DNA from 3 places in the Paenarthrobacter sp. TE4293 genome. Region 1 is predicted to be linked to each of the others. Evidence: riboswitches for the same ligand, from Rfam matches in the RefSeq annotation. Region 1 holds a riboswitch; each other region holds the start of a gene.
The links. A riboswitch is a leader RNA that binds a small molecule or an ion and turns the genes downstream of it on or off. The one in region 1 is predicted to bind cyclic di-AMP.
Positions count from the first base shown of each region.

Region 2: another riboswitch for cyclic di-AMP. It lies ahead of QF015_RS13540 (hypothetical protein); the one in region 1 lies ahead of QF015_RS05635 (M23 family metallopeptidase).
Region 3: another riboswitch for cyclic di-AMP. It lies ahead of QF015_RS15275 (NlpC/P60 family protein); the one in region 1 lies ahead of QF015_RS05635 (M23 family metallopeptidase).

Region 1 is NZ_JBNJRY010000002.1:494,307-504,568, reverse strand. Features, by position in the region: gene QF015_RS05675 (hypothetical protein) at 10-483, opposite strand; gene QF015_RS05670 (DNA repair helicase XPB) at 705-2,363, opposite strand; gene QF015_RS05665 (helicase-associated domain-containing protein) at 2,436-4,901, opposite strand; gene QF015_RS05660 (hypothetical protein) at 4,955-5,170, opposite strand; gene QF015_RS05655 (cold-shock protein) at 5,408-5,791, shown strand; gene QF015_RS05650 (DUF3027 domain-containing protein) at 5,800-6,411, shown strand; gene serC (phosphoserine transaminase) at 6,573-7,703, opposite strand; gene QF015_RS05640 (metal-dependent transcriptional regulator) at 7,997-8,692, shown strand; cyclic di-AMP (ydaO/yuaA leader) riboswitch at 8,886-9,117, shown strand; gene QF015_RS05635 (M23 family metallopeptidase) at 9,122-9,952, shown strand; cyclic di-AMP (ydaO/yuaA leader) riboswitch at 10,100-10,260, shown strand.
Region 2 is NZ_JBNJRY010000006.1:95,585-105,846, reverse strand. Features, by position in the region: gene QF015_RS13555 (HAD-IA family hydrolase) at 1-576, shown strand, start outside; gene QF015_RS13550 (pyridoxal phosphate-dependent decarboxylase family protein) at 630-2,021, shown strand; gene QF015_RS13545 (glycosyltransferase) at 2,042-3,265, opposite strand; gene QF015_RS13540 (hypothetical protein) at 3,436-4,278, opposite strand; cyclic di-AMP (ydaO/yuaA leader) riboswitch at 4,284-4,443, opposite strand; gene QF015_RS13535 (sensor histidine kinase) at 4,577-6,076, opposite strand; gene QF015_RS13530 (response regulator transcription factor) at 6,080-6,820, opposite strand; gene QF015_RS13525 (winged helix-turn-helix domain-containing protein) at 7,620-8,486, shown strand; gene QF015_RS13520 (SixA phosphatase family protein) at 8,713-9,237, shown strand; gene QF015_RS13515 (hypothetical protein) at 9,252-9,578, opposite strand; gene QF015_RS13510 (LysR family transcriptional regulator) at 9,696-10,262, opposite strand, start outside.
Region 3 is NZ_JBNJRY010000007.1:120,151-130,412, reverse strand. Features, by position in the region: gene QF015_RS15285 (universal stress protein) at 1-931, opposite strand, end outside; gene QF015_RS15280 (NAD(P)-binding protein) at 1,349-2,041, shown strand; gene QF015_RS15275 (NlpC/P60 family protein) at 2,120-2,902, opposite strand; cyclic di-AMP (ydaO/yuaA leader) riboswitch at 2,906-3,074, opposite strand; gene QF015_RS15270 (copper resistance CopC family protein) at 3,249-3,893, opposite strand; gene QF015_RS15265 (NCS2 family permease) at 4,008-5,450, shown strand; gene hutG (formimidoylglutamase) at 5,525-6,475, shown strand; gene QF015_RS15255 (hypothetical protein) at 6,536-7,003, shown strand; tRNA gene QF015_RS15250 (tRNA-Cys) at 7,088-7,158, shown strand; gene QF015_RS15245 (hypothetical protein) at 7,321-7,542, shown strand; gene QF015_RS15240 (hypothetical protein) at 7,666-7,914, opposite strand; gene hutH (histidine ammonia-lyase) at 8,114-9,706, opposite strand; partial or broken gene QF015_RS15230 (urocanate hydratase) at 9,711-10,262, opposite strand, start outside.

The sequences.
Region 1 (10,262 bases):
TGCAGCTGGTCAGGCTGTGCTGGGCGAGGTGGAAGCATCCGGGGATGCAGCCTTGGGAGGAAGCGGCTGCGGGTTGAGCGCCGCCGCGCGGGCACGTTTGAACAGCCAGTACGACATGAAGATCATCAGCACACCGACGATGGGGTGGATCGAAACGACCCACGAACCCGCCGGGGTGATGAACTCCGGCGACGAACCGGTCAACATACCGCCAATGATGAAGATGAATAATTGAAGCCACGTCAGCAGGAAAATGCCTGCCGCCAACCAGATTGTCCGGGATCCTACCCGGGCAATCGCAGCGACAATTGCGGCCAGCAGCGCCGAGTAGCGGAGCACGTACTGTCCGTTCATGGCGTGGAAGACGCCTGCTTCACGCTGGGCTTCGATGGTGTTCTGGAAATGGAAATATCCGGCGAAAAACAACTGTGCGAGTGCTGACAGCAGGACGATCGCGGAAAGGACCAGGAGGGCTTTGCGCATTGGGGAATCCTCTGGTGGATAATTCGCAGATTCTTCTAGGCCTTCAAACCGTCGGCTCCCTGGCTGCGGGCTTCCCCCACCGCCGACGGCTGGCCGCCGGGATGCCTGGACCAAGGGCAACCCTTATGGGCGGAGAACTTCACTTGGAATCGTAAATTCGCTGGAGATCAATAGCAAGGGTTAATTGATTGCCTGCCGGGCCTTTATGACCGGCAGGGCCTTTATTGACCAGTCCCCACGTCCTTGCCTACATCCTTGGCATCCATGATCCGGTAGGCGTACCCCTGTTCCGCCAGGAACCGTTGGCGCTTGGCGGCGAAATCCTGGTCCAGGGTGTCACGGGCCACCAGGGAGTAGAAGCGGGCGGCGCGGCCGTCCTGCTTGGGACGGAGGAGCCGGCCCAACCGCTGTGCTTCTTCCTGGCGTGAACCGAAGGAACCGGACACCTGGATGGCCACGGATGCTTCCGGAAGGTCGATGGAGAAGTTGGCTACCTTGGACACCACCAAGGTATGGATCTCGCCCTTGCGGAAGGCATCGAAGAGTTTCTGCCGCGCCTTGACCGTGGTTTCGCCCTTGATCAGGGGTGCGTCCAGCCGCTCGGCGATCTCATCCAACTGGTCGATGTACTGGCCGATCACCAGCAACTGCTCGCCCTTGTGGACGGCTACGAGGTCTTCCACCAGTTTGGTCTTGGTTTCCGAGGTGGCGCACAGGCGGTACTTGTCCGCGTCGTCGGCCATGGCGTAGGCCACGCGTTCGTCGCGCGGGAGGTCCACGCGAACTTCCACGCAGTCAGCGGGTGCGATGTAGCCCTGCGCTTCGATGTCTTTCCAGGGCGCGTCGTAGCGTTTGGGTCCGATGAGGCTGAAGACCTCACCTTCCCGGCCGTCTTCCCGGACCAGGGTTGCCGTGAGGCCAAGACGACGCCTGGCTTGCAGGTCTGCGGTCATGCGGAAGATCGGGGCGGGCAGCAGGTGGACTTCGTCGTAGATGATCAGTCCCCAGTCGTGGCCGTCCACGAGTTCCAAGTGGGGATACAGCCCTCCGCGCTTGGTGGTGAGGACTTGATACGTCGCGATGGTCACGGGCCGGACTTCCTTGACGGCGCCGGAGTACTCGCCAATCTCGTCTTCGGTCAGGGAGGTGCGCTTGAGCAATTCATCTTTCCACTGCCGTGCCGAGACAGTGTTGGTGACCAGGATCAGCGTGGTGGTGGAGGACGTCGCCATCGCGGCGGCGCCCACCAGCGTCTTGCCGGCACCGCAGGGAAGCACGACGACGCCGCTGCCGCCGGCCCAGAAGTTTTCCGTGGCCACCTTTTGGTACGGGCGCAACTGCCAGCCGCTTTCGTCCAGCATGATGAGGTGCGGTTGTCCATCCACATAACCGGCAAGGTCTTCCGCGGGCCATCCCAGTTTGAGGAGCAGTTGCTTCAACTGGCCCCGTTGGGAGGAATGCACCACCACGGTTTCGCCATCGATCCGCGGCCCCAGCAACGGAGCGATTTTCTTGGCACGGATGACTTCCTCCAGCACGGGGTAGTCATCGGTGCGCATCACCAGGCCGTGCTGGGCATCCTTCTCGAGCCGCAGCCTGCCATAGCGGGACATGGTCTCTTCGATGTCGATCAGCAATGCATGCGGGACGGGAAAGCGGGAATACTTCAGCAACGTGTCCAGCACCTGTTCGGCGTCCAGTCCTGCAGCCCTGGCATTCCAGAGCCCCAACGGTGTCAGCCGGTAGCTGTGCATGTGTTCCGGGGCGCGTTCCAACTCCGCGAAAGCGGCAATGGCGTGACGTGCCTCGGTGGCGAGCTCATGGTCGACTTCCAACAGGATGGTCTTGTCACTTTGTACGATCAGCGGACCGTCGGTCACTGGTGAATCCTCACTTGCGCAGCTTCGCTGTGCTGTTTGTCTGGAACGGCGCGTTCATGGACTGCCCGGTTTTCAGGACCGCAGTTCTCCTGCAGGCTCCACATCGATGATGCGGTGAATGGACAAGACCCGTTCGGTGTCCTTGGCGGGGTCGAAGACCCTGACGCGTCCACCGGAGACGGATACAGGAACAACGGTTTCCGTGTTGGCATTCCCCAGGCTGTCCACCACGTTCATGGTGACGGCCTGTTTGAGCCGGATGGCTGTTTGCAGGGTCTCCAGGCCAAGCTGCGTCGATGCTTCCCCGGCCGCTTCGGCCGGGACACCGCGGTGTTGCCGCAGGACGGACAACTGCGCGTCGACGTCATCGTCCGGCGGAGCCGTGCGGGGTGCGGTGTAGACGGGGCGGGCACCGCCCGGCACTGCTGTTGTCCGCTTGAAACGCACGACGGCGGGTTCGGCCTCTTGCACGGCGGGCGAGAGTCCCAGCTCGCGCAGGACGCGGGCCGTTTCGCGGGGGCTCGCCGAGGACGTCAGGACCGTGGGTGCGATGCGCACCAGGCTCAAAGCGGAAGTGCGTGCCTCCCTCAGCAGCTCGGTGATGGCAGTTTCGTCGTCGCTTTGGATGAAGCTGGCACTCGTGCCGATCCGCAGGCGGCCGTGCCGGGATGCCGTGTCCTGGACGAGGTAGGCCAAGGGCTGGGGCACATCCGTGGCGGAATGTTCCCGGAGGAACGCCAACAGCGATTCCGCGTCCTGTCCGGCGTCGAGCGCCCTGCGGATGGTCGCGGCAGAGAACCGGTAGATGGACGCGGGACCCTGCCCCTCGGCGTCGGCCATCAACAACAGTGTCTCGCTGAGCTCCGGCGCGAGGTATCCGGGAGCCACCGCCGTGAGGTCTGCCTGCAGGAGGATGTGGTTCACCGCCGCGGGCAGATGCTCGCCAAGGATGGTCATGGCCTGCTCGGGTTGGGCGTTGGCAATGGCCGAACCCAATTGGGTCAAGGCCCCGGAACCCATCAAGCCAAGGAGCGTGGCTTCCTCGAGGATGCCGCGGACCAAGGAACTGAACCGCCGGGACATCCGCGGCTGGGACCACTCGGCCCGCTGCAGCACCGCCCGGGCGTCCAGGACCGGCGCCTTCCCGTCCGGTGCGGCTGCTTCCACGGTGAGTTCATTCAGGATCTCAAGCACCCGTCGTCGGACCACGGGGGCATCAGGCCGCTGCGCTTCTGCTGACAAAGCGTTGATGGTGGTTCCCGCGGCGCCTTGATGACCGGCCGCTGACGAAGGCCCCGTGAGTGGTTGGCCCACCAAGGAAGGCGCGCGCTCGCTGGCCAGCCAGGCATTGACCAACCAGAGCCACTGTTCCTGCCGGGGAAGATTGAGCCACTCGAGCGACGGCGGCTGCACCCAGGTGGAGCTGTCCACGTCCAGGCGCAGCAGCCCGGCCATCGCACTGAGTTCAAGGAGGACCGCTGTCTCATGGACGCCCAAACGGATGGACTCGGCAAGGCGCCGCAGCTCGCGCACGCCCACACCACCGCTCCTGAGGGTTGCCAGCGGCTGCTCGCGCACCGCGAACAGCAGCTCGGCAGTCAGCCGGAGAATTTCGGCGATGGCTCCCATCGCGGCATTGCGTCGCAGGGCAGCACTGGTATGGCCGAGTTCCGGAACAGGTGGGGCCAGCGTGAAGTCATCCACAATCGCCCCGCCGCGGAGGGCGAGCCCGACGCTGTGGGGGAGTTCCACGTGGCCGGCGTCCAGGGGGACCAGCAGGCCGCGGGCCAACAGCCAGTCGATAGGCCCGACGTCGTGGCTTTCGTGGGTAACGGACGCGCGCCGCTGTGCCTGGGGTACTGCGCCCATGGCCCAGCTGCCGAACTTCTCCAGCAGTCCAAGGGTCCGGTCCGGTGCCGTCGCCAGGATGGTGCGAAGGTTTTCCGGGGTGGAAGTCCAGCGCTGCAGGGCCAGGGCAGCATCCATGGGCGTGCTGGCAGGGTGGATGCCGGCGCCGCTCTGGTGGAGTTCGGCCACCAGTTGTACCACCCGCTGGGCGAAGGCCGGCTGCAGCCTGACCAGTTCGGTATAGCTCCTGCCCAAGCCCGCCGGGTAGATACCGATGACATCCTTCAGGCTGCCCACCGGCAGGTAGAAGCGCTGCCGCGACGAGGTGGCCGGGGAGCCGGCAGGCGCTTCCGCGCGGTGTATGAGGGCCAATTCCTGGAGCTTCGCAAGGATGGGGTCCAGCGCCGAAAGGGTGGAGCCGGCGATGACTTTCTTGAGCCCGGCCGCGGAAACGCTGTGCCCTGTATCGGCATTGGTACAGAGATGCAGTGTCTCCAGGACCTGCATCTCGGGCTTGTTCAGGCGTTCCAGGGCCCGCTGGACGCTGACGCGGGCGCTCGCTCTCGCAGCCAAAGCGGCGAAGTCCGGAGCCATGGGGGAGATCAGGTCCGGTCGCGCGGCAAACAAGGCCCGCAGCGAATTGTCGCTGCGCGCTTCCAGTTCCTTGCTGAGCGCGCGAATAAGGGACATCAATCCAACGTTACCGCTCCCGGGCCGCTCGTGGCCGTCAGCAGGGCTGCTGGTTACTGCCGGCGGCGCTGGCGAACGGCGTCCAGCACCAGGATCACGGCGAGCATGAAGGCAACCGGCAGACCGTACAGGGCTGCAGAGGTGACCCAAACCGGCGCCGTGCCGCCGTTATAAGCGATCGCCATGACAGCGCCGACGGCGGCCAGGGAGGCTGCCGCCACCACGGCGGCGATGATCATGAGGGGGCGTCGATAACCCTGGGAAGTCATGTTCCCAACGCTAGCAGCAGGGCTGCCACAGGATATATCGCGCCACCGCTGGTGCCGTTTGGGTACTGCTCCTGTCCTCTCTGGTCGCGGCAAAGCGGGAATAGCGGGCCGGGCAGGATAACCTTGAAGCAACAGACCAACACGGACCGGACTGTCACCCTCGATCCCGCAGAACCCTGCGGATGCGGTGCTGGCCCGACGTGTCTCCCAAAAGCAAGAACGAAGAAGGTTGATTACGTGCCTACCGGCAAGGTCAAGTGGTATGACAAGGAAAAAGGCTTCGGATTCCTCGCGGCAGAAGATGGCCAGGAAGTTTTCCTGCCCAAGACGTCCCTGCCCGCGGGCGTAACCGAGCTCAAGGCCGGGACCCGCGTGGAGTTCGGAGTGGCCGATGGCCGCCGCGGAGCGCAGGCACTGGGACTGCGTGTCTTGGAGAAGACGCCGTCCATCGCCAAGGCAAAGCGGATGAACGCCAAGGACCTCGCACCGATGGTGCAGGACCTCGTGACGGTTCTGGACAACCTCTCCGGTTCCTTGTCGTCGGGCAAGTACCCGGACGGTAACAAGGCCAAAGCCATCAGCATGGCGCTGCGCAAGGTTGCCGACGAGCTGGAAGCCTAGGACCGGCCATGACATCGGAATCCGCACAGGATACAAAGGCCGGAAGGGACGCCCAGGCAAGTCCTGCGGCTGGTCCTGACGCTGCCCAGGCTCCTGGCGTCGGGGGCGCCCCCGCGCGGAAGCCCGTTGCCGGCAAACCACGCACTGGCTTGCCGGTGTGGCGCACGGGCAAGCCGGACGCCTTCCTCGCCGCCGCCGTCGATACTGCACGCGAGGCAGTGGAGGGCATCGCCAACCCCGGCGAAGTAGGAGCGCACCTCGGTGCCAAGTCCGAGGGCGACCGTGTGGTGACCCACCTTTTTGAATCCAGGCTTGCCGGCTACGGCGGGTGGCAGTGGTACGCCGTGGTGACCCGCAACTCGCGGTCAAAGATCGTGACGGTCAGTGAACTTGGGCTGCTTCCTTCCGAGGATTCCATCCTGGCGCCGGAATGGGTGCCCTGGGCCAAGCGTGTCCGTCCCGAGGATGAAACGCCCTTGGTGGAGGAAACCGTGGCGGACGTGACGGAGGAGTCCGTGCAGGCAGACGAAGACGAGGCCACTGGGCCCGCTGAAGCTTCCGAAGACCCTGAAGCGGATGACCCCGACACTGCGGATGACGACGAAACCGGTGCCGAATAAGGGTTGCTGGGATCCCGGGATGAACAGAGCTAAAGGTGGACGCTGATGTCCACCTTTAGCTGTTTAAAGGGCTGGGCGGCGGCTTAAGCACCGGGCCGAGGCTTAAACGGCGGCGGCGCCGTCCGGGAACTACCGGACGGCGCCGACCACCGGCGGTGGAGTTACTTCTTCAGTTCGCCCACCACGTAGTCGATGCTGGCGAGCAGTGCGGATACGTCGTCAGGTTCAATGGCGACGAACGTGGCAATGCGCAGCTGGTTGCGGCCGAGCTTGCGGTACGGCTCAGTGTCCACCACGCCGTTGGCGCGCAGTACCTTGGCGATGGCTGCGGCATCAATGGAGTCGTCGAAGTCGATCGTGGCGATGACGTTGGAGCGGTCGTCGGCGTTGGTGACGAACGGCGTCGCATACTCCGAGGCCTCTGCCCAGGAGTAGATGCGGTTGGCCGAGTCCGCCGTGCGCTTGCTGGCGAAATCCAGGCCACCGTTGCTGTTGAGCCACTGCACCTGGGCGTCCAGGGTCACCAGGGTGGACAGCGAGGGCGTGTTGTACGTCTGATTCAGCTTGGAGTTGTCGATGGCCGTCTGCAGGTCCAGGAAGTCCGGGATCCAGCGGCCGCTCGCCTTGATCCGTGCCGCGCGCTCCAAAGCAGCAGGGGAGAAGAGGCCCAGCCAAAGGCCGCCATCGGAGGCAAAGTTTTTCTGCGGTGCGAAGTAGTAGACGTCGGACTCGGCGACATCAACGTCCAGTCCGCCGGCAGCAGAGGTGGCATCCACGAGGACCAAAGAGCCCTCGTCTGCGCCCTGGACGCGCTTCACGGGAGCGGCGACGCCCGTGGAGGTCTCGTTCTGGGGCCAGGCGTAGACGTCAACGCCGGGCTCGGCCTGTGCCACAGGGCGCGTGCCGGGCTCGGACGTGATGATGGACGAAGCATCAAGGAAAGGTGCCTTGTTGGTGGCGGCCGCGAACTTCGAGCCGAATTCACCGAAGGAGAGGTGCTGTGCTTTCTTCTCCACCAGGCCAAACGCAGCGACGTCCCAGAATGCCGTGGAACCGCCGACGCCGAGGACGACTTCATAGCCTTCGGGTGCGCGGAAGAATTGGCTGAGCCCTTCGCGGACCGAACCCACAAGGTTCTTGACCGGAGCTTGGCGGTGGGACGTGCCGAGGATGGTGGACGACGCGGCAGACAGGGCCTCGATCTGTTCCGGGCGGACCTTGGACGGTCCTGCGCCGAAGCGTCCGTCCTTGGGCAGCAGATCGGCGGGAATGGTGATGCTGTTGTCGCTCACGTGTGGCTCCAAAAGGGTATCGGCTAGAGATGGGTCGTGGCAGGTGGCATCAGCTGCCCCTTCGACATCCCAATTCTGCCTGACGCGGCCCGGGGGCAGGAACCTGTGGCCGTCATAGTCCGCCACGTGGAATGCGGGCGAACCATATGCGACCGGAATTATCCAGAGTAATTCCAAATAAGCTAGGCTGGTGGTTGGCGTTCATGGGGCGGCGGTGCAGACCGTCCGCCCTGGCAGGGACGCGGTACGGTGGAGATTACGCAAGGAACTGCGTTCGAGGAGAGCTGAGCTGGATGACGGATCTGATCGATACCACTGAGATGTATCTTCGGACCATTTTGGAGCTTGAAGAAGAGAACATTGTGGCTCTCCGGGCCCGCATCGCCGAGCGCTTGCGGCACTCCGGCCCCACGGTCTCCCAGACCATCGGACGCATGGAGCGTGACGGCCTGGTGATTGTCTCGAACGACCGCCACCTCGAGCTGACCGAGGTTGGGCGGAAGCGCGCCACCGAGGTGATGCGTAAGCACCGCCTCGCCGAGAGGCTCCTGGCAGATGTCATCGGCTTGGACTGGGCCTATGTCCACGATGAAGCGTGCCGCTGGGAGCATGTGATGAGCGAGCGCGTGGAGCGCAGGCTGTACGAGCTCCTTGAGCACCCCACCGAATCCCCGTATGGCAACCCGATTCCTGGCCTTGAAGCGCTGGGCGGTCTGGCCAGCCAGCCCTTCCCCCGCCTGGATGTCAACCTGCTTCACGCCATGGACGGCTACGCAACGGACTCCCGCGTGGTGGTGACGCGCTTGGCTGAACCCATCCAGGTGGAGCCTGAACTCCTCACGCAGCTGGACGAAGGTGGAATCCGCCCCGGCGCCGCCGTCTCCCTGGAACGCGTGGGCGAATACATCTCCGTGCGCGTACCCGGCATTGAGGGCGCACTGGAGCTTCCGCCGGAAGTGGCTGCCCACGTCTTTGTCGCAGTTGGCTGACGACCCCATTTCCAGCCCGGTGTCATATCTCACTTTTGAGCTCTCGGCGCGCGTGTGACCTGCGGTTTTTCGCGATCCGTGATAAGGCCCCATCCCGCCACGCACGTTTCTGTTGATAACGAATTTATTACTGCGGGGCTTAATCCCCTATAGTTATCTACTAGCGCTGATACCAAAGCGTTACCTGTTCCGGAGCCGAGCTCTGCCAGCGGAACAGGTGTGTCATCCACCACTGGCAGAGGCGGGGGAACCACAAGCGGCTGTCTAAAGAAGCAGCCTTGGGGTGAAGTCCGCAGCAGAAGTGCCCACTTACGCAAGTCCCTTCCGGGATACCTGTGTGCCGTGAGCGCCTCGTGCGGACCGGGTCTTTGAACTCTCTGACCCGAATCCGACAGCTAACTTCGCAGGCTTTTCAGAGAGGAATAGAGTTTGACAACGCAGAACGTCAGGGGCCGCCGCCGCGCGTCCGGCCCCGCTGCTGAGCTGCGGCCAGCCCGCGTCGTATCGGAGATCCGGCCACGCGACACCGAACGCCAGGTGCGTCGCCGTAAGAGCCCGTTGCGCCAGGTAGCTGACTTTGCCGCCGCCAGTGGTGTCGGGCAGAAGGCCGGAGTTGCGCTTGCCGCCACCGGGCTTGCCCTGACTGTCGGCCTGCCGGCCACGAGCCCTGTCATGGCCACCTCGGAATCGGGCCAGACTGAGTCCGCCCTGGCTGTCGCAGGTGGCAGCCAGCCCGAGGTTTCCGCTGCTGCATCGGCCAAGATTGACTTCAGCCGTGCCGCCGTCGCCACCGCGGCCGACCCCGATGGCAAGCTGAAGCAGCTGCTCAGCGCCCAGTCGGCCGGCAGCATCCAGCGCGCTTCGTCGGCAGGCACCATGGCCAGCCCCCTCGACACGCTGACCACGGCTTCCCCCTTTGGCTACCGCGTCAGCCCCCTCACGGGTGGCTCCGGTGACTTCCACCGCGGGCAGGACTTCGTAGCCCAGTGCGGTACCGCTGTGCACGCCGCAGCATCCGGCAAGGTGACCTTTGCCGGATGGCACGAGTATGGCGGAGGCAACCGCGTGGTCATTGACCATGGCAACGGCCTGGAGACCACGTACAACCACCTCTCGTCCTTCACCGTCAAGGTCGGCCAGACGGTCACCCGCGGCGATACCGTAGCGCTCAGCGGCACCACGGGCGCCTCCACGGGCTGCCACCTCCACTTCGAGGTGCAGGTTAACGGCGAAGTCGTAGACCCCATGGGCTGGCTCTAAACGCCAGCTGATGGCTGTCTCTCGTATTTGTGACACGCCCCGTGACCTGAATGTGACATTCACGTCCAACTGTTGTACCGTACAAAGCGCATCGGCTTTTTAGGGGGCCGATGCACTTGAGTGGATTGCCTAGCTCTGCCACCACTCGAGGTCCGTTCGCATAAATCGTCTGGCAGGGGCGGGGGAACCACTTCTGGTCTTCGTGAGAAGGCCTTGGGGTTAAGTCGCAAAGCTTCCTTGAAGCAGCGCGGCCGGATGACTCCCATCCGAATCCGACAGCTCACCTCGCAGGCATTGGGAGAGGCTACCT
Region 2 (10,262 bases), on a different contig from region 1:
GCTGAGCGATACGGCTTGGACTTCAACGAAATCCTGCGCACCTCCCACGGCGTCCAAGCCGGCGATACCGTGCGCCGCTACGCGCCTGCAGGTTCCGACGTCGCGGCGCTGACGGCGGAACTGGGCGAAATGGAGCGTTCCCGGACCGATGGCGTCATCGCGCTTCCCGGTGCCGAGGCCCTGCTGGCGGGCCTTCCTGACGACGCCATTGCGTTGGTTACCTCTGCTGACAGCGTCCTCGCCGATATCCGCATGCGGGCGGCCGGACTCACCATGCCGTCTACAACGGTCACAGCCGAGTCTGTCACCCGCGGCAAGCCGCATCCGGAGGGGTACCTCAAGGCGGCGGCGCTGCTGGGAGCCGACCCTGCCGACGTCGTGGTTTTCGAAGACGCACCTGCCGGTATTGCCGCCGCCCGTGCCGCAGGGATGCGGACCGTGGTGGTGGGCAAGGCCCCTGCAGGGCACACTGCGGAACTGGGGGCGGGTATGTGGCGGATCCCGGACTACTCGGCCGTGACGGTCACCTCGGTAATGGACAACGACGGCGGGCACCTCCTCACGCTGACCCTTTAGTACTGCCGGATTAAAGACTGTTCCAAGCGAAGAACCGGGCGTAGGCTGTGCGCATGTCTGCGATGCCGGAGGCGTACGGTGCTGCATTGGAGCGGGCCATGGTCCACGCCGGTGATTGGCTCGCGTCGGTACCCACCCGTTCTGTCCGTCCTTCCTCCGACGCCGATCAGGTTGCCAAGAGCATCCTGCCGCGTCTGCCTGATGAAGCGACGGATGCCGCCGAAGTAGTTGATGAGCTCGCCGCACTGGCTGAGCCCGGCTTGATGGCGATCCAGTCCGGACGGTTCTTTGGGTGGGTCATGGGCGGAACCCTGCCCGCTGCCATGGCCGCGGATTGGCTGGTCTCGGCGTGGGACCAGAACACAGGTCTCCGCTTTGCAACCCCCGCCGCTGCTGCCATCGAGGAATCTGCCGCCGCGTGGTTGCTGGACCTACTTCACCTTCCGGCAAGTGCCGACGTCGGGTTCACCACCGGCGCCACCACCGCCAACTTCGTGGGACTGGCGGCCGGGCGCCAATACCTGATGGACGAAGCGGGTTGGGACCTTGAGGCGCTGGGGCTGACAGGTGCCCCACGCATCACCACCTTTGCGGGCAGGGAGCGGCACGCCGCAGTGGATCTGGCGTTGCGGTATCTCGGATTGGGTGCCTGCGTGCCTGTCGACGCCGACGACGAAGGACGGATTCTCCCCGACGCGCTTGCCGACGCCATGGATCAGCAACCCGGCCCATCATTGGTCTGCCTCCAAGCAGGCAACCTGCATTCCGGCGCCTTTGATCCCATGGAGGAAGCAATCGCGGTGGCCCACGACCGTGAAGCGTGGGTGCACGTAGACGGCGCGTTTGGACTGTGGGCTGCTGTGAGCCCGGAGCTGCGGGGACGGCTGGCAGGAGTGGAAGAAGCGGATTCCTGGGCCACGGATGCCCACAAAACCCTGAATGTTCCCTACGACTGTGGATTGGCGATCGTTTCCCGGCCCGAATCCCTCAGGCGCGCTTTCAGCGTTCACACCAGCTATTTGATCGCCACCGAAACCGGACTCGGCGATCCGCTGGAGAAAGTCCCTGAAATGTCCCGTCGGGCCCGTGGCATTCCGGTGTGGGCGGCCCTGCGCCAACTGGGCCGGTCCGGGGTGATCTCCATGGTGGAGCGGCTCGCAGCAAACGCCCGCGCCTTGGCCGAGGGACTCGCCGCTATTCCGGGCGTCGAGGTGCTTAACGACGTCGTCTTCACACAGGTGTCGGTGAGCTTTGGCAGTGACGACCGCACCCACCGCATCACCCAACGGCTAATGGCTGAGGGAGCTGTATGGATGTCTGGTTCGTCGTGGCGTGGCCGGGAAATCCTGAGGATCTCCGTGAGCAACTGGACCACTGACGCCGGAGACGTTGCCGCGTCGATCGCCGCTGTGCGGGGTGCGGTGGAGGCTGAGCCGGAGGCCTGAGGGGACCGCCGTCTGCATGGTTACGTGGTCCTTCGACCAATCAGGCAGCCGCCAAGATGGGCGACGAGCGACGCGACAGCCAGTGCAGCCCCCTCAAGCCAGCGGTCCGGCGTCGTTATGAGCGGCAATAAGGCGAGCGCAACCGTGCCCAGCAGCAGCGTGAGAAAGATCGTGACCGGACCTTGGAAGCGCAGGCGGGTGCCGCCACTCACGAAAACAAGCGCGATGAGATGTGCCGGCAGGGGATCCACGACGCCGCGGACCAGCAGGAAACTCAGCGCGTAGACCAATGTCCAGGCCAACGCTTCCAGCACGCGCCCGGGAATGCCGGCACTTGGCGTTGTAGGTGGCCGGCCAATTTCCCGGCGAAGCTCATGAAGTGGAACGCGTCCACGCCCAAGGTCGCGGGTCAGGCGCGCCACGCCGCGCAGATCGGCCCAGGCGGTGCGTACGACGTCGACACTTGGGTTGGGGTCGTCGGTCCAGTCGACGGGGACTTCATGAATGCGCAAACCACAGCGTTCGGCGATCACCAGCAATTCTGTGTCAAGGAACCAGCCATCGTCCCTGGTATGTGGAAGAAGTCGGTGGGCAACGTCCGCGCGGACGGCCTTGAAACCGCACTGGGCATCCGAGAAGCCTGCCCCCAGGACAGCGCGCAGCAGGGCGTTGTAGCTCCGGGGAATGAACCCGCGCCGGGAGCTGCGTATCACGTGGGAGTTCCGGGCCAGCCGCGTTCCGATAGCGAGATCCGAGTGGCCGGAGAGCAGAGGCGCGAGGAGGGGAGCCAGCGCTGACAAGTCCGTGGAAAGGTCTGCTTCCATGTAGGCGAGCACGGGGGACGGCGAGGACTGCCAGACCTGGCGGAGCGCGTTTCCGCGGCCCCTTTCCTGGAATCGGACCACCAGCAGTTCAGGGAGCTCCCTGGCCAGGCGCTCGGCGATCCGCAGGGTGTTGTCCGTGCTGGAATTGTCCGCCACGGTGATCCGGAAGGTGTGCGGAAAAGAGTCAGTGAGATGTCCGTGGAGCCTGCGCAGGTTCTGTTCCAGGCGGGCTTCCTCATTAGACACGGGAAGGGTGATGTCCAGGACCGGGACGGCAGCCAAGGTGTCGACGGGGGAGCGCCGCGGCTGTGGCTCCGCGTAGTGCGTGGCCGGCTGCGCAATGGGTGACCTCGCGCCACCGAAGCGCTCGGAACGGACCCGTCGTGGAGTGGCGCTGATGGCTGGATCTGTGAGCGTCATGTTTCCAGAATGGAGCCGGCGATTATGAGGGCTGTAGGCGGAAACTGTGTCCCCACTGTGAACCACGGAGGACAGCTGTGAAACGGGAAAACCGCGCCGGCTCCCGCCATCCGCTCCAGTGGGTACTGGTGCGAACGGCAGGAACCGGCGCGGCAATCAAGCAGCCTGGTTTAGTACCAGTTGTTGGCCAGGTGGAAGGCCAGAGCGGCTGACGGGGATCCGTAGCGTTCCTTGATGTAGTTCAGGCCCCACTTGATCTGGGTCTGGTAATTGGTCTGCCAGTCAGCACCGGCCGATGCCATCTTGGAAGCCGGCAGGGACTGGACGATGCCGTAAGCGCCACTGGAAGCGTTCGTGGCAGTCGTCTTCCAGTTGGACTCCTTCTCCCACAGAGTGTTCAAAGCAGTCATTTCGCCGGCACTCCAGCCGTAGCTGCCAAGGATGCTGGCAGCGTAGGCCTTGGCGGCGGCGGGGTCGTCCACGGCCTTCGGGGCGGCAGCAGCAGCTGCAGCTTCCGCAGCGGCGGCGGCAGCAGCGGCGTCGGCGGCCTGCTTGGCAGCAGCATCAGCGGCTGCCTTCTCTGCAGCGGCCTGGTCTGCGGCTGCCTTCTCTGCGGCAGCCTTCTCAGCAGCGGCCTGGTCTGCGGCAGCCTTCTCGGCAGCAGCCTTCTCAGCAGCGGCCTTGTCGGCAGCAGCCCTGTCAGCAGCGCCCTTGGCGGCGGCTGCATCCAAGGAAGCGGAGATTTCAGCTGTCTTGTTGTTGCTGACCTGGGTATTCGCCTGGGTCTCGGCCACGCGGCTCACTTCAGGGAGGGTCAAAGCGGCGTTGGCAGCAGTACCGAGCGATGCAACGCCCAGTGCGGCGGCTACGACACCGGCAACAACCGACATGCGGTGGCCGGACTTACCTTGACGGGCGGCGTTCTTCAGGACAGCCTGCGACTTGGTCAACGGTGCGTTGTGCTCGTCGCGGTGACGCGCGGAAGGGCGCGTCTGATCGTTAAATTCAGACATGTGTGATTACCTCTCAGCGCCTGCGGAGTTAGCTGTCGGGTTCGGATGAGGTCATCCGGCCGCGCATCACGCTGCGGCTTCACCCCAAGGGCCGGCAAAATGCCTGGGCCCGGAGACTCTGGGTCCCCCGTCTCTGCCTCGGAGTAAGAACGGACTCCGGGAAGTGGCAGAGCTCGGCGCATCCCGGATGTGGGCCTGCTAGGGACGACCCACCCTTTCGACGGTACAGGAGGTTTCCGTAGAAGTCACATTTAGGTAACAGAGATCACGATGGCGGTGAGTCGCCTTGCTGAATTCGTTACACCCGTTCGTTGCTCACGGTGGAGAGTCGAAGGGCGAACTCCGTGCGTCCCGGACGCGAGGTCACCTCAACGCTCCCTCCGTGCGCTTCGACGATGGATTCAACGATGGACAGGCCCAGTCCCGACGTACCTTCGGACCCCGATCTCGCGGCATCGGCGCGGGCAAAACGGGAGAAAATCCGGCTTTGGAAATCCTCCGGAATGCCAGGCCCGTTGTCCGTCACGGTGACTACTGCGCTGCCGTCGGCAGAGAGCATGACGCCCGTGACGACGGTGGTGCCGGCCTCGGTGTGCTTGCGGGCATTGGACAGCAGGTTGGCCAGCACCCGGTGGAGTTGCGTCGCATCGCCGCGGACCGTGACGGGCTCATCCGGGAGCTGGAGTTGCCATATATGGTCCGGCGCCATGACCTTCTCGTCGCTCACGGTTTCGACCACCAGCTGTGTGAGGTCCACGTCCGTGACCTTGACCGGCTGGCCCTCGTCGAGCCTGGCAAGCAGCAGGAGATCCTCCACCAACGTGGTCATGCGCTCGGACTGGCTTTGGACACGTGCCAGCGACTTCCGGCCGTCATCGGTGAAATTCTCGGTCATCCTCAGCAGCTCGGTGTAACCGCGGATGGCGGTCAGGGGCGTCCTGAGTTCGTGCGAGGCGTCCGCGACGAACTGGCGCACCTTGGTTTCGCTCTCCTGGCGGGCCTCCAACGCGCTGGAGACGTTGTTCAGCATTTGGTTCAGTGCGTGGCCAACGCTGCCGACTTCCGTGCCCGGATGTGCGGCCGACGGCGGTACGCGCACCGCAAGCGCCACCTCACCGGCGTCGAGAGGAAGACGGGAAACCTTCGTGGCTACCTCGGAGAGTTGTTCCAGCGGGCGCATGGTCCGGCGGATGATGACGGTACCGGCCAAGCCAATAATCACCAGCCCGCCCAAGGAAACCAGTACCATCGTCCACACCAGGGAGGCCTCGGCGCTCTGCTTGTCTGCGAGCGGAAGGCCCGTCACGATCACGTCGCCGTAGGCGGTGTCTACAGCCATCAGCCGATAGTCGCCGTTGGAGAGCGAACGGTCCACCGGGCCGGTGTCTTTGGGAAGCGACAACAGGACTTGCTCGTCGGCTGCAGAGAGCGAAACGCGGTTGCCTTGCGCGTCGATCAGTCCGGAACTTCGCACCGTGGAGCCGTCGATCCTGGCATTAAGGGTTCCTGCGGCCTGGCCGCGTGCCTCAAGGGGGTCGGGCCTTCCTGACGGCGAGGAAGGGAAGTTCGACGGCGGCCTGCCGAAGTCGTTCGCTCGGCTGGATGCCTGCTCCAGTTGCCTGTCGAGCTGCCGGTTGAAGACCATGTCCATGGAGGCGTAGCTGACCACACCAACGGCACTGCAGATGGCGACCAGGAGGGCCATGGCCACCAGGACCAACTTTGTCCGTAAATGCCAGGTGGACGGGTTGAGCCAGCTGCGGCCTGACGTCCTGGCCACTCCCGAAAGTGTGCTCAACGCCTAGTCCGCTGGCTTGATGACGTAGCCGGCGCCACGGATGGTGTGGATCATCGGCGGGTGGTTGGCTTCGATCTTCTTGCGCAGGTAGGAAATGTAGAGCTCCACGATGTTGGCCTGGCCACCAAAGTCGTAGTCCCACACACGGTCCAGGATCTGGGCCTTGCTGACCACCCGTTTGGGGTTCTCCATGAGGTAACGCAAAAGCTCGAACTGGGTGGCAGTGAGCGGGATGTCCTCGCCGGCCCGGGTGACTTCACGGGTGTCCACGTTCAGGGTAAGGTCACCCACCACCAGCTCGGCGGTGTCCATGGCGGCTACGCCCGAACGCTGGACAAGACGATGGAGACGCAGGAGGACTTCTTCCATGCTGAAAGGCTTGGTGACGTAGTCGTCGCCGCCGGCAGCCAAGCCAACAATACGGTCCTGCACGGCGTCCTTCGCCGTGAGGAACAGCGCGGGAACCCCGGGAGCGAAAGCGCGGATGCGGTTGAGGACCTCAACTCCGTCGAACCCCGGCAGCATGACGTCCAGGACCAGGACGTCGGGCCGGAAATCCTTGGCAAGCTTCACTGCGTCAGGCCCGTCGCCGGCAACCGCCACGGACCAACCGGCCATACGCAGGCCCATGCTCATGAGCTCGGCCAGGCTGGGTTCGTCATCCACCACCAGGGCGCGGATTGGAGAGCCGTCCGGGTGGGACAGCTGGGGAAGGTTGTTGGTCATGGAGTGCGAGGAAGCCATGGGACAACTCTCCGTTCTGCTGGTTTGCCAACGCTTTGACCGTCCTGTGAGGACGCTGTGAAGTCAACACTAGCGAGGTGGGAGTCCGGAAACACGCGTATCCACAGGTCACAGGAGTGACCTCTCCCGACCCTGCGCAGCCTGCGACCCGTGCTGTAACGCAGCAAACTTCTTCCCATTCCGGATCGTCGTGGGCGTGGTCAGAAGCGGAGATGCCGGACCGGTCGGTCGGGAGGCTTCGTCCTGAGCAGGGCGTGCCGGTTCTACAGCTTGTAGCAGATTTTCGGCAAAAAAATCCGAAGTGCTGCCGGCGGCGATTGGACAACAACTGTTTCAGATCGTGAGATTCCGTGGGTGGGTGGTTCGCGGGAATGGTGGTGCATATAATGCCCGATTGACCGAAGAAAATTCATTGGAAGGCGAATATTTCTTCCTCCAGCCGAATGAAATGGAGTTCATTTATCCCCACAGCTGAATTGTGATTTGCGGCACAATAGACCTCCTCGTCTCAAAATGTGGACGGTTCGGCGCTTTGTTACTTGCGTGTTGCCATTGTTACGTTGCACACTTCCAATGTGAACAAGAACTCAACAGCACCTGCAGCCGCAGCAACCTGGCCCAGCACACCCGCTGGCCATGATGACCGCTGTTGTCGAATGCAAGCCTAACTTTCCACCCCAAGAAGTTTCAGGCATTCGCCCCCTAGCCCAGCGTTGGGCGCCCCTCCCCAAACTCATTGCGGGGACAACCAGCATTCGAAGCCGCGATGACGGCTATTCACTTTTGAGGTAAGCACTCCATGTCAGTTGCATCTGGATACGTCCACATCTCCGTCCGTAACGCCAACAAGGCAGCGTCGAACGCAGGGCTCCGCCCCGGATTCGGCAACCGCCCCGGCTACGCCCCCACCCAGCAGGGCGCGGGCCAGCAGGCTCCCGGTTACGTTCCGCAGGGCTACAACCCCAACTCCTATGGCCAGTTGCGCGCCGTACCTGCCACTGAGTCGGCACCCATGACGGCACCCACTCCGGTGATTGCCCAGTCCGACAGGCTCCGCCCCGTTGCCAACGACAACGTGGCCCGCGGTTTCGTGCTCTACATGGGCATCGACGAAGAAACTGCCGCAGCAGCCGGCACCTCCATTGCCAAGCTGGCCCAGGAAATCCGTGCCTACGCACAGTCGCTTGTGACCGGCGCCGAGAGCTACGCTGCCGTCGCAGTCGCTCCCGCCGGGGCACCCGGGTCCGCACTCGACGTCGTGCGTTCCACCTTCGGTGACCCCACCGTGGCCTCCCGCCAGCGCACCGAAACTGCCCGCCCGGCGCCGCAGCAAGAAGCCCGCCCCTCCGGCGTGCTGATCGACCTCGCCCGCCGCGAAGTGCACCTCGACGGCGAATCGTTGAACCTCACGTTCAAGGAATTCGAACTGCTCAACTACCTCGTCGAAAACGGCACCCGCACCGTGGGCCGTGACGAACTTCTTGAAGGTCTGTGGCGCAACGCCGAAGAGGTTCCCAACGAGCGCACCATCGACGTGCACATCCGCCGCCTTCGCTCCAAGCTTGGTCGCCTTGCCAACACTGTCCGCACAGTACGTGGCCAGGGCTACCGCTTCTACGAGCACCCCGAAGTTATTGTCTGGGCCGCTCCGGAATACTCGATCTAGCTTTACAGCCGCCGGAAGGCGGCACATACCTCTGCGCCTGCGCTCGTATCTCCCTACGGCCGCCCTCACCTCGCAAGCCCGGTCAGGGAACCCAAGCCCGGTCAGGGAACCCTGGCTGCGTGGGCCCAGCAACAACGGCGCTGTCGGGATGTGCCGCCTTTCGTCTCTTGTCACGCCCAGTGAGCATTGGCCTCCAGGGCTAAGCGGGGGCGGATAGGGTTGATTCATGAGCGACCATCACATCAAGCGGCTCGTGATCATGCGACATGCCAAGGCTGATTGGCCCATGGGCGTGCCTGATCATGAGCGTCCCCTCGAAGAGCGCGGACACCGGGAAGCTCCGCTTGCAGGGAAATGGTTGCGTGAGCAGGGCGTGGTGCCGGACTTCATTTTGTGCTCGTCTGCGTTGAGGACCCGCCAGACCTGCACCTGGGTCTGTGATGAGTTGGGCGATAAAGCGCCGACGCCGAAACTTGAGGACGGCTTGTACGCCGCCTCCGCGAACCGCATGTTGACGGTGATCAACCACGTTCCCGACACCGTGACCACCCTGATGGTCATCTCGCACATGCCCGGAGTCCAGGACCTCGCCATGCACTTGGCATCGCGCGATTCGGACCACGACGCATACATGGATGCCGCTACCCGCTACCCAACGAGTGCGTTGACGGTCATGGAAACGGAGAAATCCTGGGCTGAGCTGGATGGGCAGGACGCGCGGCTGACGCACTTCACGGTTCCCCGCCACTGACCTGCGGGCAGCCTCTATTGCGGGTTGCTTGGGTCCCCGTGGGCCAGTTGGGGCATGCACATGCAGCGGATCTCGAAGACGGGCAGGCCTGCAGCTTCTTCGCCATGCCCGGTCGCGACCAGGTATTCGCCGTCGAACATGTACACGGGCAACTGCGGCGCCAAGTATTCGTTGTACCGGCTGGGATAGACCCATTGCCCGCGGATGTCGAACGCCGGCAGGGCGTACGGATCGCGCCGGTTGTGGGCGCTCGGATAGAGTCCGTCGTCGATCATGATGTAACTGACAAGGCCATAGGTGTGATGGTGGTTCATGTCCGTGGGAAAGAGGATTGCTTCCACAGTAGGGCCCCTTCAAAAGTTTTCGGCGATCGCGCTCCGAGCGACGCAGGTAGCTAAGTAAGGTTAGCCTAAGCTAACAGCTGGCTGCGCGTCGAATGTTCCCCCGTGTGACGTTGATCAACCGCGCGGAAGGGGCAGATCTTCCGCGGCGATCTCACGCAGCATGCGTACGGCGAGCCGGATGGTGGGGCTGGCGGTCATCGTCTTGCGGAACACGACGCCAACCGATCGCTGCTGGACGGGGTTGACCACGGGGATGGCGACGACGCCAAGCGGCAGCGGCGGTCTACCGAGCCGCGGGACCAACGCCACGGCCACGCCCTGCTCCACCATCGCGATGTGCGTGGAAAAGTCGGGATCGTAGACACGGATATCCGGGACCCGCCCCAGCCCCGCGAAGATCTGCAGTAGGGCCTCGTTGCAGATGGCTCCCGCCGGGGTGCTGATCCAGGTCTCGTCAAGCAGGTCTTCACGCTCGACGGCGGTCCGGGACGCGAGCGGGTGGGTGCTGTTGACCAGGACATCGGCTTGGTCGATGCAGAGGTCCTCATGCACCAGGTTCTCCGGGATGACCAGCGGGACCGAGTTCCAGTTATGCACTACCGCCAGTTCCGCTTCGCCGGACGCCACCCTTTGCACCGCTTCGCGGGGGTCTTCTGCCAGCACGGTGATTTCCACGGCAGA
Region 3 (10,262 bases), on a different contig from region 1:
CGGAGGTGGATCCCAGGAGCATGCCCGCAAATCCGCCGCGGCCACGTGTTCCCAGAACCACCAGTTCGGCGCTGCGGCTGGTTTCCACCAGCACGTCCACCGGTGAGCCGTCCCGAAGATCGGTCTCAATGGTCAATTGGGGAAAGTGGCTCCTGAGCCAGGAAACACCGGCGTCAAGCTGGACCCTGATATCGGCAAACAGTGCGTCACGGTCCAAGGGAGCCGGCACCCACGCCAAAGACCCGCTGTACTGCGGTACAGCGCAAATCACGCGGAGCCTGGCTCCCATGCGCTGGGCTTCCTCGGCCGCTTCAAGCACCGCCACGCGGGCTTGCTCGGAGCCGTCCACACCAACGGCAACCACGTTTTCCACGGTACGGGGACCGGCTTTGGCGTGCTCGGCCTTGATGTGCTTGTCCTCGGTGTTTTCGCCAAGACGGTCGGCGCAGTACAGCGGGACTGTCACGGTGGGGCATTTTGCGTGGGCAGGCAGGGCGCTGCTGACCGATCCCAAAAGGCGTCCCACGAAACCTCCGCGGCCCCGGCTTCCGAAGACAAGGAGCGCGGCGTCTGCCGAGAGGTCAAGCAGGACACCGGCTGCGTCGCCGTTCTCGACGGAAGCATCAACGTCGATGGCATAACCGGAGACCTTGTCCATGGCCTGCTTCACGATGGCGTCGGCGCCCTCGCGGATCACGGAATCATCCACTGTCGCGTAGCCGCCGTCGAGGCCTGATGCGGCAAAAATGGGGACGGAGTAGGCCGTCACGATGTGCAAGGGCAACTGACGGCGTTCGGCTTCCCGCGCCGCCCACACCAACGCACATTGACCATGCTCGGAACCGTCGACTCCAACGACGATGCCACCGGGTGCCACTGCCTGGTCCTGGCCGTCCTGTGGCTCTTCACTGTGCCTGCTGTGCTGGTCCATTGGGGCCCGCCTCTCCACCTGCTGCTTGATGTTCCGGCCATTCTGCCAGAGGTTTTCCGGGTCGGATTCCCTCATGGCGTCATTGTCAATGGTCGAGGCAGAAGAAACTCGGAAATTCCTCCTCCCAATGCCCACTATTCTCGGTCGGCAACGCCGAATCAAGGCGGCTTGGGGCTATGTGTATAACGGTCCGGGCAAGGTTGCCGCGGGCCCTGTTTGCGCCGCGGATGAACAACGCAAACACGCGGAGGCGGGAGGCTATCCATGGCAGAAAAAGTTCGGTAGTGTTCGAGTCACTGAATGGCCGGCGACCGTGTTTCACAACACACTCCGGCCCTTCAGTTGCGGCCGCTTGGGGAACTCGGACGCGACCCCATGCGATGCCGAAAGGCACACACGTCAAGGAGGAACCAAGCAGTGTCACCCACGCCTGATTCCGCCACGGAACGCACCACCACCGTGGTCATCGGAGCCGGCCTGTCCGGTTTGGCAGTTGCCAGTGAGCTCAGCCGCTACGGCGTGGGCTCCATAGTGGTGGATGGCTTCGGTGCATTGTCCGGAACCGGCCCGTCGGTCCACACCGGCATGCTTCAACGGTGCGATGCCGGCGATCCTGCAGCAATGCAGGAACGCAACGAGATCCTCCGCCACTTACGGAACTACGCCGCAAGCCATCAGTTGGACGTCCGCAACACCACCCGCGCGGTCCGCCTTGATTTCCTGGGCTCGGACCCCTCCCAGCACATCGGCTATGGACTGGCCGCCAGCATGACGACAGCCGGGCTCAGGACCGGGCTCCACGCCTCCGGGCCCCTGGAATCCACCCGCCGCCAGTGGGCCGTCCACACCGCCAACGGCGTTCTCCTTGCCGACCACATTGTGGTCACGCGCTGCGCTCAGAGCCAGTTGCGCCGAATGCTCGCGGAACTCGGTATCGCGATAGGCCAGAACCTGGTGGCCGCAATGAGGGCCGTCGGGATGCACCTTGTAGGAGTAGGTGAGCTCATTACGCCCACACCTAAAGAAGTGCTGCGGCAGGCAAAGGCCGTGGGCCAAGCGATCTCGTCCAAGGTTGCGCTGCCCGCAGGGCCGGACATCGCCACCGCTTAGCAGAATTTAACGTCAAAGGCCGGCGCCTCCGAAGACAGTGTCTTCGGAGGCGCCGGCCTTTGAACTGTTGCGTGAGGCTTATGCGCCAGCGCGTACGTAGGTCAGGGGACCCGTTGCGGTCAACCAGCTGATCGGGTGGATGCCCGTCTGGTTGCCGTTGATGCCGCCGCTGATCGCCTGGCCGTTGCCGATGTAGATGGCTACGTGGCCGGACTGGACGATCATGTCACCGGGCTGGGGGTCGCTGACAACCTTGCCGTAGTTCATGAACTGCATGGGGCCGAGGTCGCCAACGGGGATGCCGGCGGAACCGAGGGCCCGCTCCACCATGGCGGTGCAGTCCTGCATGATGCCGATCTGGGCGTAGGCCGAGGCAACCATGGCAGCGTTGACGCCACCGACGGCCGGGGCAGCAGCAGCGGGGGCTGCAGGAGCGGCGGCCGGAGCGGCAGCAGCTGCCTTGGCAACCGGAGCCGTTGCAGCAGCAGTGGTGACAGCTGCCTTCTTGGCTACGGGGGCCGGAGCAACCGGTGCAGGCTTTTCGATGACCGGAGCTGCTACGGAAGCAACAGCAGGGCGCTCGAAGTTCACGGTAGCCGTAGCCAGAGCGGTAACAACCTGGGTGGGAGCCTCGGAGGCGGTCTCGGCGACCGTGGCCGGGCTGGAGTCCCGCTGAACCGGAGCTTCGGCTGCGTGGGCAGCGATGGAGCCGGTCAGGACGAGTCCCGAGGCTGCTGCGATAACAGCTGCCTGGCGGCCAGCGCCGGAAGCGTTGCTGGCGACTGCCTTGGAGATGGAGATGAACGGATTAGGACGTACGCTGTCCGCCTTACGACGGCCGCGAAGAATGCGTGAAGACATGAAAGAGCCTCTCCCGATGCCTGCGAGGTTAGCTGTCGGATTCGGATGGGAGTCACCCGGTCACTATCTCCCGCTGTTCAGCGGAAGCTTCGTGACTTCACCCCAAGGCACGCTCGAAAGCGACCTAAAATGGGTTCCCCGTCTCTGCCGTAAGGTTTGTCTGCGAACGGATTCCGGACTGCGGCAGAGCTAGGCAATCAGGCCGGAAGTGCCCGCTACGTGGAACAGGCACAGGTACAACCGTACGCGATGATCTCGCGGAAGTCACATTTAAGTAACGAGAAGCAGGCTTTTGGCGTGTCGCGGTAACCGTTTCGAGATCTTCGCAGCTACGTAGAAAACCGCGTTATTCCGCGGAAGTATCGCCATCTGAGTCGTTGGAAGCAAGCTTCTTGCGGGCTGTCACGGCCAGGAAAATAACGAGACCGACAGCAACAACAGCCAGTCCCACGATGCTCCACGGGAAGGGCTGGGAGGCGTCCGCCGCAGGCTCGCTGACAGCGGTTCCCGGCGCTGCGGTCCCCGCCGTCGGCACGGCTGCTGTCGGTACTGCTCCTGACGACGCAGAACCCGACGGTGAGGCGACTGCTGTGCTGCCCGTCGCCGTCGTGCTTCCTGCGGCCGCCGTAAAGGTAAAGGTGCCTTCGATGGGGTGCGAATCGCTGCTGACCACGCGCCAAACCACCGTGTACTCGCCGGCCGGGGCGCCTTCGCGCAACTTCTGGACGGCCTGGTTGTCGATGATTTCCACGGGACCATCGGCCCAGTTTTCGCCGCCCGCCGTGACGGTTACGCCGGATCCGATGGCGAGCGGCCGGTTGTTGAACGTAATGGATACCGACGCCGGCACTTCAGGGACGCTGGCGCCGTTGGCCGGCGTCGTGGACTCGGCGACGTCGTGGGCGGACGCCGGAGCCGCAGAAAACAGCAAGGCGGCCGCGAAGGCAAGAGCAGCGACGACGGCGGCCAGAAGTGGGCGGATGGTACGCATGGGGCGGTTTCTCCTAGTGTTGGCTTCCTTACAGACTAGGCGAATGGTCCGGAACGCCCGTACCGGACCGCATAGGATTTGAGAGCACACTCCCCTCGATCCCCGGAGTCCTCCATGCTTAAACAAGGTTCTGCAGTCGACCGCTACTTCAAAATCACTGAACGTGGATCCACGTACTCGCGGGAAATTCGTGGCGGCTTCGCGACGTTCTTTGCCATGAGCTACATCGTGGTGCTGAACCCTTTGATCCTCTCCGGTCCGGATTCGAGTGGAGCCTCCCTCGGCTTCACGGCCGTCGCTGCCACCACCGCGTTCGTGGCGGGCATCCTCACCATCCTCATGGGCGCGTGGGCCAAGCACCCCTTCGCTGTGGCAACAGGACTGGGCGTCAACGCCTTCGTGGCCGTCACCGTTGCGTCCCACCCGGAGCTGACCTGGCCGGACATGATGGGGCTCGTGGTGCTGTCCGGCGTCACCATGCTCATCCTGGTGCTGACCGGTTTCCGTACTGCCGTGTTCAAGGCCGTTCCGGAAGCCCTGAAGACCGCGATCGTGGTGGGCATCGGCCTCTTCATTGCACTGATCGGCCTGGTCAACGCAGGATTCGTGCGCCGCATCCCCGATGCTGCCGGCACCACCGTTCCCCTTGGCTTGGGCGTGGACGGCAAGCTCATGGGCTGGCCGACACTCGTCTTCGCAGTGGGCCTCATCCTGACCATCGCCCTGGTGGTCCGTAAGGTCCGCGGCGCCATCCTGATTGGTATCGTCGTGTCCACGGCGCTGGCAGCCATCCTTGAATTCACGCTCCACATCGGCCCCAGCTTCGACGGCAAGAACGTCAACCCGCGCGGCTGGTCGCTCGTGGCTCCCACGCTCTCCGAGTGGGGCGCCCCGGACCTGTCCCTCATCGGCAAGGCCAACCCGTTCGGCGCGTTCCAGCACCTCGGTTTCATCGCTGCAGCGCTGTTGGCATTTGTGATCCTCCTCAGCATCTTCTTCGACGCCATGGGCACCATGGTGGGACTGGCCAACGAAGCCGGAACCGTAGACAAGGACGGCAACATCCCCAATGTTGACCGGGTCCTGCAGGTCGATGCCCTCGGCGCGATCGTGGGTGGCGGCGCGTCCGTTTCCTCCAACCAGATCTTTGTTGAGTCCGGCGCGGGCATCGGCGAAGGGGCCCGTACCGGCCTCGCCTCGATCGTCACCGGCGCGCTCTTCCTGGTGGCCATGTTCTTCACGCCACTGATCAACCTTGTCCCGTTCGAAGCTGTTGCCCCGGCGCTGGTTGTCGTGGGCTTCATGATGGTCTCCCAGGTGGGCAAGATCGACTGGCAGGACTGGGGCGTTGGCATCCCGGCGTTCCTGACCATCTCCCTCATGCCTTTCACGTACTCCATCGCCAACGGCCTGGGTGCGGGCTTCATCTCCTACGTCCTGATCCGCACGTTCCAGGGCCGTGCCCGCGAAGTCCACCCGCTGATGTGGGCTGTGGCCGCTGCGTTCCTGCTGTTCTTCGGCATCGGAACTGTGGAGGAGTTGTTGGGCGTCAAGTAGCCCAGTCCACAATCCCAGACACGCCCCGCTTTGAACTGCTGGTTTCAGCAGCTCGGGTGGGGTGTGCTTTAAGAATGGAAACAAGCCTCCTCAGCGTAGATGTCAGCCCCACCCCGTGGACCGGCCGTTTTGACGGCGACGGTGCCGAACATCGCCGCTGGTGGCAGGCTGTATCACCCCTGCCTGAGCCGGCGCCCACAGCAGCCTCGCGTCCCGCCGTCGTGCTGGGATTCTGCAGCGACGCCGGCGTCCTTCGCAACAAGGGCCGCGCGGGTGCTGCCGCGGCTCCGGCCGCCATCCGAACGGCGCTGGGTCCGCTGGCGTTCCATCTGGACCGTGACGTCTTCGACGCCGGGGATGTGGTGGTGGAGGACGACCTGCTGGAAGCGGGCCAGGAGCGCGCCGGGCGCGCCATTTCGGGACTGCTCGACGCCGGGAACCTCACCGTGGTGCTGGGTGGCGGCCACGAAACCGCGTTCGCCAGCTATCTCGGCGTTGCAGGCTCCGAGGCGGTCACGGGCGGCAAGCGGCTGGGTGTGCTGAACCTGGACGCCCACTTTGACCTGCGCGATGAGCCGGTTCCGAGCTCGGGCACGCCGTTCCTGCAGATGGCCCACGCGGAGGCGGCCGCGGGTCGCGCACTGAAGTACGCCGTCGTCGGAATTTCAGAGCCCAACAACACGCGCACGCTTTTTGACACCGCCAATCGGTGGGGCGTGAAGTACCTCCTTGATGAGCAGTGCTCCCCGGAGGCCGTGGAGGTCTTCGTTGCGGAGTTCCTCGCGGACGTCGACGTCCTTTACCTGACGATCGACCTTGACGTAATGCCCGCATCGGTGGCTCCCGGGGTCAGCGCACCCGCTGCGTATGGCGTGCCGCTGCCGGTGATCAGCGCGATCTGCCGCCAGGTCGCCGCGAGCGGGAAGCTGCTTCACCTGGACGTCGCCGAACTGAACCCTGAGTTCGACATCGACTCCCGGACCGCGAAAGTTGCGGCACGGCTGGTGAACACGCTGCTGGCATAGATCCCCCCCTCTTTTCCAACCGCCTCCCTCCGCTTAGCCTGTGGGGAGGGAAGGACGGCGATGCGCGCAAATCCTGTGCAGGACAAGTGGGCCTGGGCAGTAGGCCCAGTGGCAGTTGGCCTGGGCCTGGCCGCCCACATGGTCGCCGGTGGCAGCGCTCCGGCCATACCTGTTCTCCTGGCGTTCGCTGCGCTGGGCGCGCTGGCCGCCCAGCTCATTGGCCGTTGGGTGCACGGGCCGTTGCTGTTGCTGCTCTTTTCCGCGCTGGCCCAGCAACTGCTTCACTTCGGCTTCGTCACTTTGGGCGGATTCTTTCCGGGCAATGGCGTGCTGGATCACCTGCACGGCGGCCAGGTCTTGGGAGACGTGCCCGCCGGGACCACATCCAGTGCCGGCGACATCCATCTCCTCCTGTACACCCACATGGCAGCAGCGATCCTTACCCTCCTGATCGCGGCAGCTTTAGGCCGCCTTATCCAGGCTGGCCGGACCCTGTCATGGGCGGCAACCAAAAGCAACACCACGTAGCCCTGCGCAAGGTTCCGTAGCCCTGGGAAAGCCTGGGCAATGAACTTTGCTCCGACCACATCCAGGCGCCTAGGGTCGTTTGCACGTGGTGTACCCGAGAGGCCAGGGAGCTGCCTGCAAAGCAGCGCACGCGGGTTCGAATCCCGCCACCACGTCTCAGGGGCTCGAAGACTGGAGCCCCGCCCACCGCAGCAGCCTGGCCACCCGCCAAAGAGACGCAGGTCACTAGCGTGCCAGTCATCTTACATATCTTCTGCTGCCACCACCTATGATTGATGGGTCGCCCTCGCATGCGGCACGTAATAGGAGGCCCCCCAATGACCCCTGCAATGACTGCAGAACGCGAAATTCGCCTGTCCTTTTCAAAGGCAGACGAGATCCACGACGGACTCGACCGCGCCGTGGATGCCCTGATCGAAAACGCAGCAGCCGACGCTGCCTGCGGAATTCTGGTGACGCGCCACGAGCCCGGCACCTACACCGTGGCCCTGGACGAATCCGTTCCCTTCGGTCAGACCCACGAAGTCCTCGCCGCCTGATACCCCCAACGTATCTACGGCAGCGACGCCAAAAACCGGGGCCCGTTCCCTTCCGCTACTACTACCCGCGGAAAGGGAACGAGCCCCGGTTTCTGTTTAACGCTTACCTCCAGGAACTGACGCCTACGCGCGGCGGAGAGTCACGCCGTCGGACTTCATGAACAGTTCCTTGCCCTCTTCGGTGACGCCCGGCCCCGAATGCTCAAGCCACACCACGTTCCCGCTGCTGGAAATTTCCTCGACCCGGCCGGTGGCGATCACATGGGCGTACTTCACCACTTCCACGGTCTCGCCAACGTTCAGCGTCTTCCAGTCGTAAACCGTCGCCGAGTGGGCGTTTCGCCTGGACAGGACTGCTCCGCGTGCCTTCATTGAACTTCTACCCCTTTGTGGATGTTCTCTGTTGTGTGTTGAGTTGTGTGAACGGTTGACCGTCAAGCCCACGACACCGTTGTCGTGGACGTGACGTACACCATAAGTTCTACTACATTTGCCACGCCCCGGAGATTGCGTTGCGAACAAAGTCCGGGGCGTGACAAATCTGCCCATCAAATGAGCGTTTTATTCGACGTCAGGCCAAAATCCCGACGGCGGATTCGGCGGCCGCGCGGACCGCGCCGGAGCCAACCAAACGGTCAGCCGCTTCCAGTTCGGGGGACAGGAACCGATCGGTGCCTGGGCCCTGGACCACTTCGCGAAGTACCTCGAGCACGGCCGCACCGGCCGGACCCGGGGTGAGCTCGCCGTCGGACATCTGCGTGCGCATGTCGATGGCACGGGCGCTGGTGACAAGCTCGACGGCGAGCACCCGGCGGAGGTTCTCCACGGCCTTGCGCAGCTTCCGGGCGGCGTGCCAGCCCATGGACACGTGGTCTTCCTGCATGGCGGAACTCGGGATGGAGTCCACCGACGCCGGAACAGCAAGGCGCTTGTTGTCCGAAACCAGGCCGGCCTGCGTGTACTGGGCGATCATCAGGCCGGAGTCAACGCCCGGATCTCCAGCGAGGAAGGCCGGAAGTCCGTGTGAGCGGGCCGGGTCCAGCATGCGGTCCGTACGACGCTCGGCGATGGAACTGAGGTCCGCCACGGCGATGGCCAGGAAGTCCAGGACATAGGCCACGGGGGCGCCGTGGAAGTTGCCGTTGGACGTGACGCGGCCATCCGGGAGGACCACCGGGTTATCGATCGCAGCTGCGAGCTCGCGGGAAGCGACCAGCGCGGCGTGGTCCACGGTGTCGCGGACGGCGCCGGCAACCTGCGGGGCGCAACGCAGCGAGTAAGCGTCCTGCACCTTGGTGTCGTTGATCCGGTGGGATGCGACGATGGGCGAGTTGGACAGTACGCGCAGCATGTTGTCGGCGCTGGCGGCCTGGCCCGGGTGCGGACGCAGTGCTGCGTGGAGCTCGGGCAGGAACACCTGGTCGGTGCCCAGCAGCGCCTCGACGCTGAGCGCGGCGGTGACATCCGCCGTCGCAAGCAACAAACGGATGTCGGCGATGGCCATCAGCAACATGCCGAGCATGCCTTCGGTGCCGTTGACGAGCGCCAGGCCCTCCTTCTCCGCCAGCGTGACCGGCTCGATGCCGTGCTGGGTGAGGAGTTCAGCCACTGTCTGCTTGCCGGGAACGCCGTAGAGTTCGCCGTCGGGACCGGTCGCTTCACCTTCGCCCATGAGGACCAGGGCGCAGTGCGACAACGGGGCGAGGTCGCCGGAACAGCCGAGTGAACCGAACTCGCGGACCAGCGGGGTGATGCCCGCGTTGAGGACGTCCACCATGGTCTGCAGGACCACCGGACGGACACCCGTGCGGCCGGAGGCCAGGGTCTTGGCGCGGAGGAACATGATCCCGCGGACCACTTCGCGTTCAACGGCCGGGCCCATGCCCGCCGCGTGGCTGCGGATCAGCGACTTCTGCAGCTGCGTGCGGAGGTCGTTGGGGATGTGGCGGTTGGCCAGCGCACCGAAGCCCGTGGAGATGCCGTAGGCAGGGACGTCACTGGTGGCGAGGTTGTCGATGTGCGCACGAACCTTGGCAACGTTGTCCAGGGCATCCTGGGAAATGGTCACCTTGGCATCGTGGCGGGCGACGGCGACGACGTCTTCCGGGGTCACGCCACTGGAACCGAGGGTGACGGTGAGTTGCTCGTTGGAGGTAATAGTCATGTTCTTACTTCTCGTTCATGGGGATGCGGACGCCGCGTTCGTTGGCGACGTCGACGGCGCGGTCGTAACCGGCGTCGACGTGGCGGATGACGCCCATGCCGGGGTCGTTGGTCAGGAGTCGTTCGAGCTTCTCCGCGGCAAGGTCGGTGCCATCAGCGACGGAGACCTGCCCGGCGTGGAGGGACCGGCCGATGCCGACGCCGCCACCGTGGTGGATCGATACCCACGTGGCACCGGAGGAGGTGTTGAGCATGGCGTTGAGCAGCGGCCAGTCAGCAATCGCGTCGGAACCGTCAGCCATGGATTCAGTCTCGCGGTAAGGCGATGCCACCGAGCCCGAGTCCAGGTGGTCACGGCCAATCACGATCGGAGCCTTGACCTTGCCTTCTTTCACGAGCTGGTTGAAGAGCAGGCCGGCCTTGGCCCGTTCGCCGTAACCGAGCCAGCAAATACGGGCCGGCAGGCCTTCGAATTCCACGCGGTCCGCTGCAGCGTCCAGCCACTTGTGCAGGTGGGTGTTCTCCGGGAAGAGCTCCTTGATGGCCTTGTCCGTCAC